4 regions of the Oryzifoliimicrobium ureilyticum genome follow, and region 3 is predicted to be linked to each of the others. Evidence: predicted binding sites of a transcription regulator. Region 3 holds the regulator's gene; each other region holds the start of a gene.
What was found. The regulator PhoB, encoded in region 3, activates phosphate uptake and scavenging genes when phosphate is short. The targets are predictions, from matches to a motif close to TGTCATNNANCTGTCAT.
Positions count from the first base shown of each region.

Region 1: the regulator PhoB is predicted to act here: its motif matches at 1,981-1,997, upstream of VQ830_RS05205 (BtaA family protein).
Region 2: the regulator PhoB is predicted to act here: its motif matches at 2,114-2,130, upstream of VQ830_RS10030 (acid phosphatase).
Region 4: the regulator PhoB is predicted to act here: its motif matches at 1,967-1,983, upstream of phnF (phosphonate metabolism transcriptional regulator PhnF).

Region 1 is NZ_JBBBVQ010000002.1:455,542-459,577, forward strand. Features, by position in the region: gene VQ830_RS05195 (transglycosylase SLT domain-containing protein) at 1-317, shown strand, start outside; gene VQ830_RS05200 (serine hydrolase domain-containing protein) at 498-1,868, opposite strand; gene VQ830_RS05205 (BtaA family protein) at 2,044-3,288, shown strand; gene VQ830_RS05210 (class I SAM-dependent methyltransferase) at 3,285-3,950, shown strand.
Region 2 is NZ_JBBBVQ010000006.1:34,822-38,857, reverse strand. Features, by position in the region: gene VQ830_RS10035 (hypothetical protein) at 1-306, opposite strand, end outside; gene VQ830_RS10030 (acid phosphatase) at 446-1,987, opposite strand; gene VQ830_RS10025 (cytochrome-c peroxidase) at 2,203-3,492, shown strand; gene VQ830_RS10020 (hypothetical protein) at 3,706-3,840, shown strand; gene VQ830_RS10015 (hypothetical protein) at 3,967-4,036, shown strand, end outside.
Region 3 is NZ_JBBBVQ010000039.1:6,113-10,148, reverse strand. Features, by position in the region: gene pstA (phosphate ABC transporter permease PstA) at 1-31, shown strand, start outside; gene pstB (phosphate ABC transporter ATP-binding protein PstB) at 54-839, shown strand; gene phoU (phosphate signaling complex protein PhoU) at 885-1,598, shown strand; gene phoB (phosphate regulon transcriptional regulator PhoB) at 1,626-2,309, shown strand; gene VQ830_RS27560 (GcrA family cell cycle regulator) at 2,471-3,001, opposite strand; gene VQ830_RS27555 (aspartate aminotransferase family protein) at 3,407-4,036, shown strand, end outside.
Region 4 is NZ_JBBBVQ010000022.1:25,691-29,726, reverse strand. Features, by position in the region: gene VQ830_RS23515 (carbon-phosphorus lyase complex subunit) at 1-825, opposite strand, end outside; gene phnH (phosphonate C-P lyase system protein PhnH) at 830-1,438, opposite strand; gene phnG (phosphonate C-P lyase system protein PhnG) at 1,438-1,899, opposite strand; gene phnF (phosphonate metabolism transcriptional regulator PhnF) at 2,001-2,732, shown strand; gene VQ830_RS23495 (2,3-bisphosphoglycerate-dependent phosphoglycerate mutase) at 2,781-3,416, opposite strand; gene dapB (4-hydroxy-tetrahydrodipicolinate reductase) at 3,438-4,036, opposite strand, start outside.

The sequences.
Region 1 (4,036 bases), on a different contig from region 3:
CAAGACTGTATGAGGTCCCGGCAACACTGTTGCATCGGGTTGTTCATCGCGAAAGCCGATATAACCCACGTGCCTATAACAAGCGCGGTTACTTCGGGTTGATGCAGATCAAGTATAATACGGCAAAGTCGATGGGTTACGACGGCAGCCCGTCGGGCCTTTTCGATCCGGAAACCAATATCAAATTTGCAGCCAAATATCTGCGCGGCGCGTGGTTGGTTTCCAACAGCAAGGAAGACGATGCCGTTCGCCTTTATGCGCGGGGCTACTACTACGAAGCCAAGCGCAAGGGCATGACGGACACCATCCAAAACTGATTGGAAGATTGGGGCGCGTAACTCAGGTATCCATGCGCGACACTTAAAGTCGGCCGCAAAGTTTTACGCTCAAGTAGCTCTGAAATCGAAGACTCTGCGACAACAAGCAGATTGAGTTTGTACACGCTGCCATAAGCACGGACGCGGCACTGCACGTTACCGTGTCGCACCTGTACCTTGTCAACGAATGGCGTCCAGGATTTTGCGCAAGAGAACTTGCGGCCCATAAGCGGTGCTGGAAGGCGTCAGGCCCATTCTAACCAAGATCAGTCTGGCTGAAGGAACGATGGCAATGCTTTGTCCATCATGACCTTGCAGCCATACGACATCCTCCGGAAGACCAGCCTGCTGGTTGTTCTGCATACCGGGCGGCGAAAGCCAGTTCTGGGTGCCGCCATAAAGGCCGGCGGATGGTTTAGTTGGCGTTCGCATCGCCTGCATAAACTCTTCCGGAAGCAAGCGTTCGCCCTTCCAGACGCCGTCCTGAACCAGCAATTGTCCAAAGCGTGCCCAATCACGAGGTGTGGCATAAAGATAGGAGCCACCCACATAGGTTCCCTGCGCATCGGCTTCCAAGACAGCGCTGGTCATGCCAAGCGGGCCGAACAGTCTATCATAAGGGAAGGAAAGCGCCTGTTCCGTATCGCCTATCCTGTTCATCCATAGCCGAGACAAAAGAACCGCCGAACCGGTCGAATAAACGAAAGAGGAACCCGGCGGAGCGGCCAGCGGTTTGGAAAGCGGCAAGCGCACCATGTCGCGATCGAGATAAAGCATGCGCGTTGCATCCGTCACAACGCCGTAACTTTCATCGAAAGCCAGGCCGCTTTGCATCGCAAGCAAGTCCGAAAGCTTGATCTTGGCTCGGTCGTCGGCACGCCACTCCGAAAATAACGTATTGTCGGCAAAGGACATTTTTCCGTCCTTCATCATCATACCAACGACAGCAGCGTTCACCGTCTTTGTCATAGACCAACCGAGCAGCGGCGTCTTTGCGTCAAATCCCGGGCCATAGCTTTCGCCTATGATTTGGCCGTCACGCACGACGAGAAGGGCACGTATCCCCGGCCCTGCAAGCTCACTATCGCCAAGCAACGCTTGAACGCTTGGATTGGTTTGACCAGCACCCTCGCCGTCCGGCCATGGTGATGGATTAGCTCCCCCCGCCTGCACAGGAGCATAGGCAAGCGCCTTTTCCGCCCCTTCAAGATCTCCGTCCGGAACGGTCGCGCAACCATAGCGTCCCCGGTAAAGCGCATAAGAGGGAGCGAACAAGCCGAAAATTCCAGCTTTGACGGTCCTGCGTTCCTTATCCACGCTGACACGAATAAATCTCAGGATCGGATTACCGGGCGCCTGGACATCATCTCCAAAAACCTCGCTTGCATCACGACCCGCGATGAAGACATTGGAACAAACAATTTTGGCTGCATAGCCGTCACCTACCCTCAACAACTCGGGTGGGCTCACGGAAAGCCAGGCAACCGCGCCACCAACAATAACGACACAAGAAACAGAAGCGGCAATAACAATAGATTTTAAGAAGCTCAAAAGACGTCCTCCTTAAGCGCGCGAACAAGAGCAGGAAAAGACAACGCGGAAAAGAGCTTTGAAAGACAATCCACTGCTGCAGCATCCTTTACCGGCGCTCTTAAGCGCCCTGCGTCATCAAACTGTAGCAGCGTCGGGTTACACGCCCTCAATCCAAAAGAGGGTGACGACTCAAATGACAGAATTCGCTCCGGATGCCGGCTTCCGCAAGAATGGCAAAATCAAAGCGGCGCTTCTGCGTCATCGGGCTTTGTCGAAAGAGGGAATTTCCGAACGGCTGTTCGGTCTTCTGTTTTCCGGTCTCGTCTATCCGCAGATTTGGGAAGACCCCGACCTTGATATGCAGGCCATGGAGCTCACTTCGTCGCACCGCATCGTCACGATCGGATCGGGCGGCTGCAACATGCTTGCCTACCTCTCTCAATCGCCCGCGTCTATCGACGTCGTGGATCTCAACGCCCATCATATCGCGCTCAACCACCTCAAGCTCGCCGCTTTCAAGAATTTTCCCAATCATGAGGATCTGGTTCGCTTTTTCGCCAGCCCTCATGAGCCCGGGAACAGCGCGCTCTTCGATCGCTACCTGTCACCCGCACTCGACGGGAACACAAAGCAATACTGGCACGGCCGCAGATTCGGGCGCCGCCGGATCACTGTCTTCAACCGAAACATCTACGAAACCGGTCTACTGGGGCGCTTCATCGGCGCGGCACATCTTCTCGCCCGGCTGCACGGCGTCGATCTGACGCGCATGGCGAGCATGCGGACCGTTCAGGAGCAGCGTCAGTTTTTCGACGCAGAGATCGCGCCTTTGTTCGACCGCCCGATCGTGCGTTGGATCACCAGCCGCAAAAGCTCGCTTTTCGGTCTCGGCATACCGCCCCAGCAATATGACGAGCTTGCGGGAATGAGCGAAAGCGGCTCGATTGCTCCGGTGCTTCGCCAGCGACTGGAAAAACTGGCGTGCCACTTTCCGCTCAGTGAAAATTACTTTGCCTGGCAGGCTTTTACGCGCCGTTATGCGCCAAAAGGCAAAGGACCTCTACCAACCTACCTGAAGCCGGAGCATTACTCGACGATCCGCGGCAATGTCGATCACGTCACCGTCAATCATGCGAGTTTCACGGAATTCTTGGCTCGTCAGCCAGCGGCATCGCGAGATCGCTACGTCCTGCTAGATGCGCAGGACTGGATGACGAATGATCAGTTGAACGCATTGTGGACCGAAATCACACGCACCGCACGTACGGGCGCGCGGGTGATCTTCCGCACCGCGGCAGAGCAGAGCATCTTGGAGGGAAGACTTGCTCCGGCGCTCCGCAGTCAATGGTCGTATTTTGAAGAACGCTCCAAGCAACTCACGATATCGGATCGCTCGGCCATCTACGGCGGCTTCCACGTCTACGGCAAAGCGTCATGACCCAAATCAGCGCATCACCGCCAGAACATGGAGCACATGCCGCCCTCATGGACGGGATGTACCGTTATCAAAGGCACATCTACGATCTCACGAGGAAATATTATTTGTTTGGCCGCGATACGACCATACGCGGCCTCGGTATCGAGAATGGCGGCAGCCTGCTTGAGGTCGCCTGCGGCACAGGTCGTAATCTTGCTTTGGCTCACCGGCACTTTCCGCAGGCAGAGCTTCATGGCTTTGACATTTCCGAGGAGATGTTGATCTCAGCGCGCGCAACACTTGCACGCAAAGGCATCAACGCACAGCTTCATGCCCTTGATGCCACGCGCTTTTCGCCTGCAAATTTCAACAGGACCGGCTTTGAGCGAATCATGATCTCATATGCCCTCTCCATGATTCCCGATTGGGAGGCAGCACTTGATTCGGCAATTGATGCACTTTGTGCGGGCGGACAGCTGCACATCGTCGACTTCGGTCAGCAGGAAGGTCTACCGCCGGCGGTGAAAAAACTGCTTCAGGCCTGGTTGGCGAAATTCCACGTCCATCCGAGAAAAATGCTGCGCGCGAACCTGGAAAGGCGTGCCGAAATGAACAAAGCCCAGTTTGATTTTCAGTCTATTGGCGCAGGCTATGCCTGGCGTCTTGTCTACACTGCCCGCTAAGCTCTGCCGCAATGGCCGCCCTTTTCTAGCCGTCGCATGACATTTCGCTTGCAACTAACGGATTATTTACGTTGATATGATGAAAA
Region 2 (4,036 bases), on a different contig from region 3:
AAGGGGATAGCGCGAGCCGTTGAACAGAAGCGCACCATCTATCTTATCGTTCTTTTTGAAATTCCAAGTTTCGTTGCGAAGGCTAATCGTGAAAGCTTCGTTGCGGTTTGCATAAACCATCAGAAGCGCCTTGGCACTGACCTTCATCGACATTGAGCACCCATGATCCTCGTCATTTTCGACCGGCGATCCGGTCCACGGCCCTATCTCGAAGGCCGTGGATGCCCGAAGGCCTTGAGCAGCAATCGGATTGACGCCGAGCCACACGACCAAAAGCAGCATCAGTTGTGTGCGCAAGAAGAACATGTCCAATCCTCCTCGTGAAATATCTTCTATCAAGGCGTCTTAAGCTTTCGCCCAGATAGCGACAATAATTGTGCCGGATAGAAAAGCAACGCTCCGGCGTAGAAGGAGGCGGGCAAAGGCGCGCCTCCTTTTTTGGTCACTACTTCGATAGATCGAGTGCGGCAGTCAGGTCGCCCATGGGTGGCTCGTGATTTTCGGCAAGAGCCTTATCGCGCAGTGCGACGCCCGGAAGTACCGGAAGATCATAACGTGCCGTGATGAAGCGAATGATCGACGTCGTGTCATATTGGGTGTGGTCGACCGTTCCCGCCTTTGCGTAAGGTGAAACGATGATCGCGGGAATGCGGTTGCCTGGACCCCAGCGATCTGCTTTTGGCGGCGCGACATGGTCCCAGTAGCCGCCATTTTCGTCATAGGTGACGACGACGAGCATATGCGGCCATTGCGGGCTCTTTTCGAGATGTGAGATCAGATCTGCCAGATGTTCGTCGCCGCTCTTCACGTCGGCATAGCCGGAATGCTCGTTGAGGTTCCCCTGCGGCTTGTAGAAGGTCACGGGGGGAAGTTTCCCGGCATCGATATCCTTGATGAAGGAGACGCCATCAAGGCCGCCATCCTTCAGATGTTCCGCGCGGGCGGGCGTTCCAGGGGCGTAAGCTGCGAAGTAATTGAAGGGCTGGTGGTGAAACTGGAAGTTCGGCGCAGATTTGGCGTTTTTCCCATCGAGGGTCGCTTGCCATGCGCCGCTATACCAAGCCCACTCGATGCCCTTGGCACTGAGAAGGTCTCCGATGGTGGCCTCCGTCTGCGGGGGTAGTGTGGTTGCTTTGGCCGGATCCGCGAACGCTTTGTCACCGCCCTCAGCCGGCGCATTGGCGCTTGGCTGGTAGGGAGGCTGCATGGTGTTGACGGCATAGAAGTCCGGCGTCAGGTTGCCGTCCTGGACGAACTTGGGCACGCCGCCCAAGGCCGATGGTGGCGAGTTTGTCGCAACCTTGAGTGTTTTTCCATCCGCTTCGACAGCGGCGATCGAATCCTTTGCCGGGCTTTTGTCCGCATTTGGATAGAAAGGCGCGCAAGCGCAGATCAATTCGAAGTGATTGAAGAACGATCCACCAAAGCCGGCTTGGAAGAAGTGATCGGCCAGAACATATTTCTGTGCTACCTTCCACATCGGAAGATTGGCGCCGTCGTAATGACCCATGACGAGGCCTCCGGAATCGGCCCAGGCCGCGAACTTGTCGTTCTTTCCGTCGTCGATCTGCATCTGCTCTTGATAGAAGCGATGCCAAAGGTCACGCGTTGTCACGGAAAGAGGCTGGGCAAAACCCTTGGGGTCATCGATGCCGAACGCCACGTTGCTCAGGTGCGCACTCTGCGCCTCTGTGACGGCGGGCGTCACGCCCTTAGCAGTGAGACCCTCCCAGACGGGAGGCAGTTCGCTTAGCGGCTTTCCATCGCGATCAAGCTGCTTGCTTGCATCCGCGGAAAGATTGTCGAGGCCGTCCGCCCCGGGGAAATGTCCGTAGAGATTGTCGAAGCTGCGGTTTTCGGCATAGATCACGACGACAGTATCGATCTTGTCGTAGCCGGCCGGGGCCGCCTGCGCATAAGTGACGGGCAGTGACAGGCAAGCCGTACCGGCGATCAGACAGTGAGAAATGCGTTGAAGTATTGTCATGAACGACCTCGTAAAGTGGGGCAATGAGCGGTCGTCGTCGTGAGGCATGCGCGCCGGCGCCGCATAGGGCACAGGCATAGTCGCGATGCCTGTCAGCTTTGTGACAAAGAAATAACCAAAAAGGGCTGTCATCAATTTGTCGCTCCGCTTGCCGAAGATCATGACCGAATGCCGGTTTTCTGGCTAGATCATTCGAGCAGGAACGATTTGATAAAATGCCATTTCCGAAAGTCGCCATGTCGATGTCAGCAAGAGCCTTTCTCATTGCGGGCATTTTGCCCGCTTTCGTTGCCATTCTTGTCTTTTCCTATGTGCCTATCGGGCATGCAGGCCAGGGTGAAGGTATCAACCCTGGGCCGATGTCGCGTCAGGACGCTTTCAAACGTGCCGCTGCACTGGCAGAACTCGGTCGCAAGATGTTCTTCGATCCGGCCCTCTCCGCATCAGGACAGCAATCCTGCGCATCCTGCCACGATCCAGCTCATGCATTTGGATCGCCCGATGCAGGCCCTATCGAATTTGGTGGCCCTGACCTGCATCTGCCGGGCAACCGCGCCATACCCTCTCTTCGCTATCTCCAGGCCGTCCCGCAATTCACGGAGCACTACTTCGAGTCGGAAGATGAAGCCGATGAGAGTGTCGATAACGGCCCCACTGGCGGCCTGACCTGGGATGGCAGGGCGGATAGCCGCACGGCGCAAGCCGCTATTCCACTCCTGTCGCCATTCGAAATGGCGAACAAGAACAAAGCGGCGGTGGCAGAGACGCTCTCGAAATCCTCGTATGCCGATGAGATGGCCGCGCTCTTTGGGGACGGCATCTTTAAAAGACCCGATGACGCCTTTTCTGCAGCTCTTCAGGCTTTCGATGCTTTTCAGGAAAGTCCCAAAGACTTTTATCCCTATTCCAGCCGTTATGATCAGTGGCTGGCGGGAAAGCCGATCCTGACGCAGCAGGAGCTGCATGGGCTTCAACTCTTTCAGGATGAAAACAAGGGAAATTGTTCGAGCTGCCATGTCAGCGAAATTGCCAATGACGGTAGCCCCCCGCAATTCTCGGATTTTGGGTACCTTTCGCTCGCGGTCCCGCGCAATCCAGCCATTCCAGCCAATGCCGATACGGCTTATTATGATCTTGGTCTGTGCGGTCCGTACCGAACGGACTTCAAGGACCGGCCGGAATATTGCGGGCTCTTCCGCACGCCGAGCTTAAGAAATGTCGCCTTGAAAAAGAGCTTCTTCCACAATGGCGTTTTTCATTCGCTGCGTGATGCCGTGGCATTTTATGCGACGCGCGATACCGATCCGGGCCGCTGGTATGGCAAAAACGCCGACGGAAGCGCGCGCTCTTACAACGATCTTCCCGAACAATATTGGAAAAATATCAATCAGGATCCTCCTTTCGGCCGCAAACCTCAGGGACAACCGGCTCTCACTGATTCTGAAATTGACGATGTTGTCGCTTTCTTGAAGACGTTGACCGACGCCGACTTGGAAAGACACTAGTGCGGTTTTGTCAGGGAAATCGCTGCTTCGCCACGCGGCGGTTGCGTTTTGCAGTCCTCGGAAGCGCCTTTGCCCGCAGAAGTGTTGTAAAAATATCGTTAAAATGGCCTCTCACAAGTTATTGTTCATCTCCCGTTCAGAAAACTGTTCAGGAAGGGTCGCTTTCTCGGCGCGTTCAGCCTATGTTCAGAATACAGAAACTGGAGAGATTCGATGATTTCAAAGACTGTGGCTGTATCCACGTTATTCGCAATGTATATCTTTACGATGTTTTTCATTGCCGCTATTCCGCAAGAAACAATGCAAACCGCAGGGAACGAAACCGTCGAGACCTCGATGGTCAAGTAACAAGATGGTGTACAGCCATGAGGTATCATGGCTGAGTGATGCGATAGCTTGGCGCAATATTCGCGCTTTAGAACGTCCGCGCGTCGGTTGGGAAGATGTTTAACGTCCCGACGCCGGAGATTTAGAATGAGAATCGGGTTCAGCCGTCTTTTGGCTGTCGTGGTTGTGTCCACCTCTATGGCCGGCTGTATTGACC
Region 3 (4,036 bases):
CGTTGCTCGCAGCCTTACCGGACGCAAATAGGAAAGTAGCGAAGATGGCTTCGATGGAACAGACAGTCCCGCAACCGGTGACTCAGAAAACCAAGATCGAGATCCAAGGTCTCAACTTCTACTATGGCGAGACGAAAGCGCTGAAGAACATTTCGCTTTCGCTTCCAGAGCGCAGCGTCACCGCCTTCATCGGCCCATCCGGCTGCGGAAAGTCGACGCTCCTGCGCGTACTCAACCGCATCTATGAGCTTTATCCGAAACAGCGGGCTGACGGGAAGGTCTTGATCGACGGAGAAAACATTCTCGACCGCTCGCAGGACCTCAACCTGCTGCGCACAAAGGTTGGGATGGTGTTCCAAAAACCGACGCCGTTCCCGATGTCGATCTACGAAAACATTGCTTTCGGCGTGCGGCTTTACGAAAGCATCGGCAAGGCTGAAATGGACGAGCGTGTGGAAGCGGCATTGCGCCGCGCCGCCCTTTGGAATGAAGTCAAGGACAAGCTGCACGCCAGCGGACAGAGCCTTTCCGGCGGTCAGCAGCAGCGTCTCTGCATTGCCCGTACAGTTGCCGTGAAACCTGAGATCATTCTCCTCGACGAGCCGGCTTCCGCTCTCGATCCCTTGTCGACAGCAAAGATCGAAGAGCTGATCGACGAGTTGCGTGCCGACTATACGATCGTGATCGTCACGCACAACATGCAGCAGGCTGCCCGCGTTTCCAGCCAGACGGCCTTCATGTATCTCGGTGAACTCGTTGAATTCGACGAAACCGCGAAGATTTTCACATCGCCGCGCGAGCGGCGCACGCAGGACTATGTCACCGGACGTTTCGGCTGATTTCGGCGTCTCGTCACTCAGCAGCCGTTGTTAAGAGGAACGAAAATGCCATCCACACATCTCATGTCGGCTTTCGACGACGACCTTCAGTATCTGACCCGCCGCATTTCCGAGATGGGCGGTCTTGCCGAACAAATGGTTTCGGACGCCGTGCGCGCGCTCGTGAACGGTGACGTCGCCCTTGCCCAGAAAGTGATCTCGGACGACGTCATACTCGATAGTGCAGAGCGTGAAATCGGCGAAAAGGCGATCATCACCATCGCACGCCGCCAGCCCATGGCGGCTGACCTGCGCGAAATCATGGGGTCCATCCGTATCGCTGCCGATCTGGAGCGGGTCGGCGATCTTGGCAAGAACACCGCCAAACGCGTGATCGCCGTTCAAAGTACTGGCGTTCCTCGCAAGCTGGCGCGCGGGCTGGAACATCTTTCTGAACTCGCCCTTGTGCAACTTAAGGAGGTTCTGGACGTCTATTCCAATCGGGCGCCGGACAAAGCGACATCGATCCGTGAGCGCGACGAAGAAATCGATGCGATGTACACCTCGCTGTTTCGCGAACTCCTGACATACATGATGGAAGATCCGCGCAACATCACGAGCTGCACGCACTTGCTGTTCTGTGCCAAGAACATCGAGCGCATCGGCGATCATGCCACCAATATTGCAGAAACGATTTACTACATGGCAACCGGGGCACAGCCGGAAGGCGAGCGTCCGAAGGACGATACTGCCAACACGGTCGGTGCCGTGACTGAATAAATTTTTGATAACGCAGAGGCTATTTTAATGACACCGAGAGTTGCAGTTGTTGAAGACGAGGAGGCGCTCAGCGTCCTCCTTCGTTATAACCTCGAGGCCGAAGGCTTTGACGTTGAAACGATCGGACGCGGTGACGAAGCGGAAATTCGCTTGCAGGAACGGGCGCCTGACCTTCTCATCCTCGATTGGATGCTGCCGGGCGTATCTGGAATTGAGCTCTGCCGCCGCCTTCGCATGCGGCCGGAAACCGAGCGCCTTCCAATCATCATGCTGACGGCCCGCGGCGAAGAAAGCGAACGCGTCCGCGGCTTATCGACGGGCGCCGACGATTACGTCGTCAAGCCATTTTCGACGCCGGAACTCATTGCACGCGTCAAGGCAATGCTGCGCAGAGCAAAGCCCGAGGTCCTGTCGACGGTTCTCAAGTGCGGCGACATCGAGCTTGACCGCGAGACGCACCGCGTGCATCGCAAGACGAGGGAGGTCCGTCTCGGTCCGACCGAGTTCCGCCTGCTTGAGTTCTTGATGACCTCGCCGGGACGCGTGTTCTCCCGCTCCCAGCTGCTCGATGGCGTTTGGGGCCATGACATCTATGTCGACGAACGCACCGTCGATGTCCATGTCGGACGGCTCCGCAAGGCCTTGAACTTTTCCAACATGCAGGATGTTATCAGGACTGTCCGCGGGGCGGGTTATTCGATGGAAGCCTGAGCTGGCATCCTCGTAACTTCTGAAAAACGTTAGTGACGGGATGCCGGGGCCAAGCTCCGGCATTTTCGTTGATCGATTTCGGGGGGCACCGGGCGGAATGCGTTCACCAAACGAAAAACGGGCCCGAAGGCCCGCTTGAAAGATCACGGAGGCGGTGTGGATCAAGCGACCCGTGCCGCAACCTTGCGGCGGTCGGAAACCGGCTGGTAGGCCAGCTTCTGGTGGTAATTGCAGTAAGGCGAGCTATCGGAAGCCTCACAGCCGCAGAAGTGAAAGTCGTCTTTAAGCGGGTCGCCAACAGGCCACTTGCACGTGCGTTCGGTCAAATCCGTGAGGCCAAGGCGACGAGAAATTGGCACGACGACGTCCGTGGAAGGCCGGCGCACGGCAACCGTTTCGACATCCACTTCCTGCTTGACGACAACCGCTTCCTGGCTGCGAACAGCAGGGCGCGTCTGGGCACGCTGAGGATATCCTGTAGCGCGCGGTGCAACGGGCGCTGGGCGCTTCTGCGGACGGGCTGCGGCACTGCTGCCACCAGCTTTAGCGCGACCGGGCAAGTTGAGCCTGTGGACTTTCCCGATCACCGCGTTGCGGCTGACGCCGCCCAGTTGTGCTGCAATCTGGCTTGCGCTCAAACCTTCTGCCCAAAGCTTTTTCAGCTTTTCGACGCGCTCGTCCGTCCAATTCATGCCTATATCCGCCTTTCTGCGCCTCGTGACGATAGAATCCGTCAGCCTTACGTTGGACGATGTCCGACGTAGGAAACGCTTCAACATTTAGGTGACTAGTTCCGCCGCTATGCAGTCTAGTAATTGAGTTTTAACCTAGTGTGAGGCTGACTCCGTGACAAGAGTCGGTCGAATCGCAGCGAATCTTTTCCCCAACTTGCTTGCTGAGAGAGTCTTTTATGCAACATTGTTCAAATGTACCGTTCTGCGCGGTCTATTGTGTTTTAGCCTAAAGGTCGAGTTTTATTGACATTGCAGTGCGGAAGATTGATAGTGAAGACGCCGCCGAAAGGCGGCATTTTTAATTTCTGGGTTTGGGGCAATTAGCCGGCTCCCATTTTATCTTTGTTCGACGGAGACTGCGCCATGGCAGAGACCACGCCGCTTTATGAGACCTACTCCCGCGCTCCACTGCGTTTCGATCGAGGCGAGGGCGTATGGCTGATCACAGAAGGCGGCGAGCGATATCTGGACTTCGGTTCGGGCGTTGCTGTGACATCGGTCGGTCATTCACATCCGCATCTTGTTGCCGCTCTGAAAGAGCAGGCCGACAAAGTCTGGCACCTATCCAATGTCTACGAAATTCCGGGGCAGGAACGCCTTGCCAAGCGGCTAACGGATTCAAGTTTCGCCGATAAGGTGTTCTTCACGAATTCCGGAGCAGAAGCGCTCGAATGCGCAATCAAGACGGCGCGTCGTTACCATTTCGCGAAGGGCCATCCAGAACGCTATCATATTATCACCTTCCAGGGCGCCTTCCATGGCCGCACCCTTGCGACAATTGCGGCCGGCGGGCAGGAAAAGTATCTGGAGGGCTTCGGTCCCAAGGCTCCAGGCTTCGATCAGGTGCCATTTGGCGATCTCGATGCAGTGCGCGCAGCTATAACAGACGCAACGGCAGGCATTCTTGTCGAGCCCATACAGGGCGAGGGCGGTATCAATCCGGCCACGCCTGACTTCATGAAGGGCCTGCGCCAGATTTGCGACGAACATGGC
Region 4 (4,036 bases), on a different contig from region 3:
ATAGCCACGCGTGAACTGAGGGGGTGCCTTGGCCGAACCCTTAAACTGGTTGACCATCTGGCATTCCGTCACGCGAATTGTCCCGAGCGACACGGCAAAGCCGAGCTCGGGAACGTCCAGCTCCACCTCCACCTCGCCGATGCGGATTTCACCGGTGAAGGGATGGTTCCGGCCATAGCCGCGTTGGGTGGAGTAACCAAGCGCCAACAGAAAGCCCTCATCGCCACGGGCTAGCGCCTGCAGCCGAAGATCGCGCGGCATCGGAAATTCCATTGGCTCGCGCGTCAGATCGCGATCCTTGCCTTCATCGGGAGTGCTGCCATCGCCTTCGATAAGCCCTTCCTCGGCAAGAATTTCCGAAACACGCATGACGCGCTCGGTGCCGGCAGGTCGTTTCACCGGTTCATCGATCACAGCCTCTTCAAGGAGGGAAGGATCGAGAAGGCGGTGCGTATAATCGAAGGTGGGGCCCAGCAGTTGTCCACCCGGTAGGTCCTTATAGGTGGCTGAGATGCGGCGTTCGATCTTCATCTTTGCCGTGTCCAGTGGAACAGAAGACCCGAAGCGCGGCAGCGTCGTTCGATAGGCACGCAGCAGGAAGATTGCCTCAATCATATCCCCACGCGCCTGGCGCACGGCGAGCGCGGCAAGCTTGGTATCGTAGAGGGAGGCTTCGGCCATGACCCGATCGACCGCGAGCGACAACTGCGCGACAATTTGATCGATACCAATCGAAGGGAGCGTCCTGTCCCCGCGCCGGCGGTCGGCCAAAAGACGGTGGGCATTGGCAATGGCGGCTTCCCCGCCTTTGACGGCAACATACATGGGATCAGCCCTCCATGGCTTGGATTGACAGGGAGCGAGGTAGGCAAAGGAACTGGACGCCCGCGGCCAGAACTAGATCGACGCCGCGTGGGAAAAGGGCGCGATTGCCAGCCCATATCCCGGTAAATCCTCCTGGAAGGCCAAGCGGCGCGATTGTTTCGCTTTCACGAATGCCGGGGCCCTTCAATGTCAAAGGATGACCGCCGACGAGTGATCCGACCTCCAGAACGATCGTCGTGGACCGGTCCGGGTATTCCTGCGTTCCGAAGGAAAAGTGCTCGAAGTCCGGAAAGGGTGCAGTTGCATCGACAAAGGCAAATGCTGCCTCAGACGGATCTGACACAAGAGGCGCGCCCGTGTGGAACCGCAACCATGCCGGCGCTTGCGACGCTGCAAAAGCATCAGACAGAAAAACCGGTGTATCGTGATCGCAGACGGTCAGAGCAATCATCGCCGCCGCAAGTCCAAAGGGCGGAGGCGGCGCGGCATCGGCGCGAACGGTCATGATTGAGCCGGGCAGAGCCATCGCATCCATCATCATGCGAAACACGCTCTGGCTATTATAGACTGGATCGTCGAAGCCGCCTGTAAGAGCTTCAGATGTCATCGTCATCAATCTTCCCCGCGAACCATGGTGAAAAAGTCGACGCGCGTTGCAGCGGTCTCTTCGGCTTTCTGACTGTCTGCCGCTGCCAATCTCGCCTCGATTGCCTTCAGAAGCCTCTCTTCGACCAAGCTCTGTGTTTCCGCTTCCTGCCAAAGAGCTTCGAAGATGGCAGCGAGTTGGACCTTCTCGCGGTCGGTGCCAAGCGCATGTGCATGGCCAACGGTGCCAGTCTCAAGGCGGACAGTCGCCCGCGTTACCGTCGCTTCTCCAAGGTTGAAAGGCGAGCCGCCGCCGCCGATGCGCCCCTTGATCATCACAAGCCCGGTTTCAGGCCCTCGAATTGGCTGGACTGCGGGCTTAGGGTCGACATCGGCCCAAGTCGCATTCAGTTCGCTCATTTCCGCCTTTGCCAAAAGATCGGCGACACGCTTTCTTCCGGGTTGGCGATCGGGTTCATGAGAAATCATTGCATTCTCCAAAATGTCTATTTATATAGACAACTAGACAACATAGATTTATCTTTAAAATCCCGGCGTGACAAGCGTGTGACGCCGATAGAAGGAATGAGATGGCTGGACAGGTGCAAAGACAGAACGGAGTCGCGCTCTGGCGGCAGATAGCCGATCGTATCCGCGCCTCTATCGCGGCAGGGGCGTACGACCAGACAGGTATGGTGCCCCCCGAAACCGTTCTAGCCGCACAATTTGGCGTCAACCGGCATACGGTACGCAGCGCGCTTGCCGCCTTGGCGCAAGAAGGGATCGTTCGTGCTGTCCAGGGCAGGGGGACGGCGATCGAGAGGCGCGACCGTCTGAATTTTCCGATCGGCTTGCGCACACGCTTTACCAGCGGCGTAGCCGATCAGGTACGCCACACAAGGGGTCTGCTGCTGAGCGATAAGCAGGAAGCGGCCTCTGCCGACATCGCGTCAAAGCTCGGGCTTCAACCGGGAGCGAAGATCTTACGGCTGGAGACCTTGCGCATTGCGGACGAGCAGCCGATTTCTTCGGCGGTATCCTGGTTTCCAGCAGACCGTTTTCCAGGTTTGGCAGAAATTTATCGCGAGACGCAATCCGTCACCGCGTCCTTCGCGGCACTCGGACTATCGGATTATATCAGGGCCAAAACCGAAATCTCGGCGGAACATGCCGATGCCGCCGATATGAAAAGCCTCGAACTGGCTGCTGGCGCGATCGTTCTCGTGACCCGCGCTCTCAATACAGATCTGGAGCGCATGCCTGTGCAGTTCTCCATAACGCGCTTTGCCGCCGATCGCGTGCAGTTCAGCGTCGAAAATTAGTCCGGGCGCTCAAGGCTGTTCGTCGGCTCGAGCGCCTGGACCGATATATCAGTGAGCGCCGGACATATCGCCCAGCACGTCCTTGGCCGAAACGGTGGAGTCGGCGTTCAGCTTGTAAACCATGGGAACGCCGGTGGCGAGGTTGAGCGCCAGGATCTGTTCCTTGGAAAGCTTGTCCAGAACCATGACGAGCGAGCGTAGCGAGTTGCCATGGGCGGCCACGAGAACCTTCTGACCTGAAAGGACACGCGGCAAGATATCAGTCAGATAGTATGGCCAGACGCGAGCGCCCGTATCGCGCAAGCTTTCGCCGCCTGGGGGCGGGACATCGTAAGAACGACGCCAGATATGAACCTGCTCCTCACCCCATTTGGCGCGGGCATCGTCCTTGTTGAGGCCGGACAGATCGCCGTAATCGCGCTCGTTCAGCGCCTCGTTCCTGATAGTTTCAAGATCAGGCTGACCAACGCAATCGAGAATAATGCGGCAGGTATCCTGGGCGCGCTTTAATGCCGACGTGAAGGCGATGTCGAACTTGATACCGTAATCGGCGAGCGCCTTGCCACCGGTCGTGGCTTCCTGGACGCCAAGCTCTGTGAGCTCCGGGTTCTTCCATCCTGTGAAGAGGTTTTTAAGGTTCCAATCGCTCTGCCCGTGGCGAACGAGGACGAGAGTGCCAGTCATGAAATTACCTCCGTGAGAAAATCAGGCGCCGGCGAGGCCGAGCACGTCGAGCATGGAATAAAGGCCGGGCTTTTTGTCGCGCGCCCAAAGGGCGGCAGCGATTGCGCCGCGAGAGAAAATTGAACGATCGCCGGCGCTATGCGAGAGCGTCAGCAACTCGCCTTCGCTTGCGAAATAGACTGAATGTTCGCCAACGACCGACCCGCCACGCAAGGTGGCAAAGCCAATTGTCCCGCTTTCGCGGGCACCGGTATGGCCATCCCTGACCCGCACGGAAGCTGAGGCAAGATCGATACCGCGACCGCGTGCGGCAGCTTGCCCGAGAAGCAGCGCAGTGCCCGAGGGCGCATCGACTTTCCGTTTGTGATGCATTTCGAGGACTTCGATATCCCAGGCCGCAGGCGTAAGCGCCTTGGCTGCTTGTTCCACGAAGACGCTGAGAAGATTGACGCCAAGGCTCATATTGCCCGACTTGACGACGCGCGCGTGACGGGCTGCCGCCGCAATCCTTGCTTCGTCGTCAAGCGAGCATCCTGTGGTACCGATGACATGAACGATGCGCGCCTGAGCTGCCAATTCGCTAAAGACATTGGTCGTCGCGGGAGTCGTAAAGTCGACGA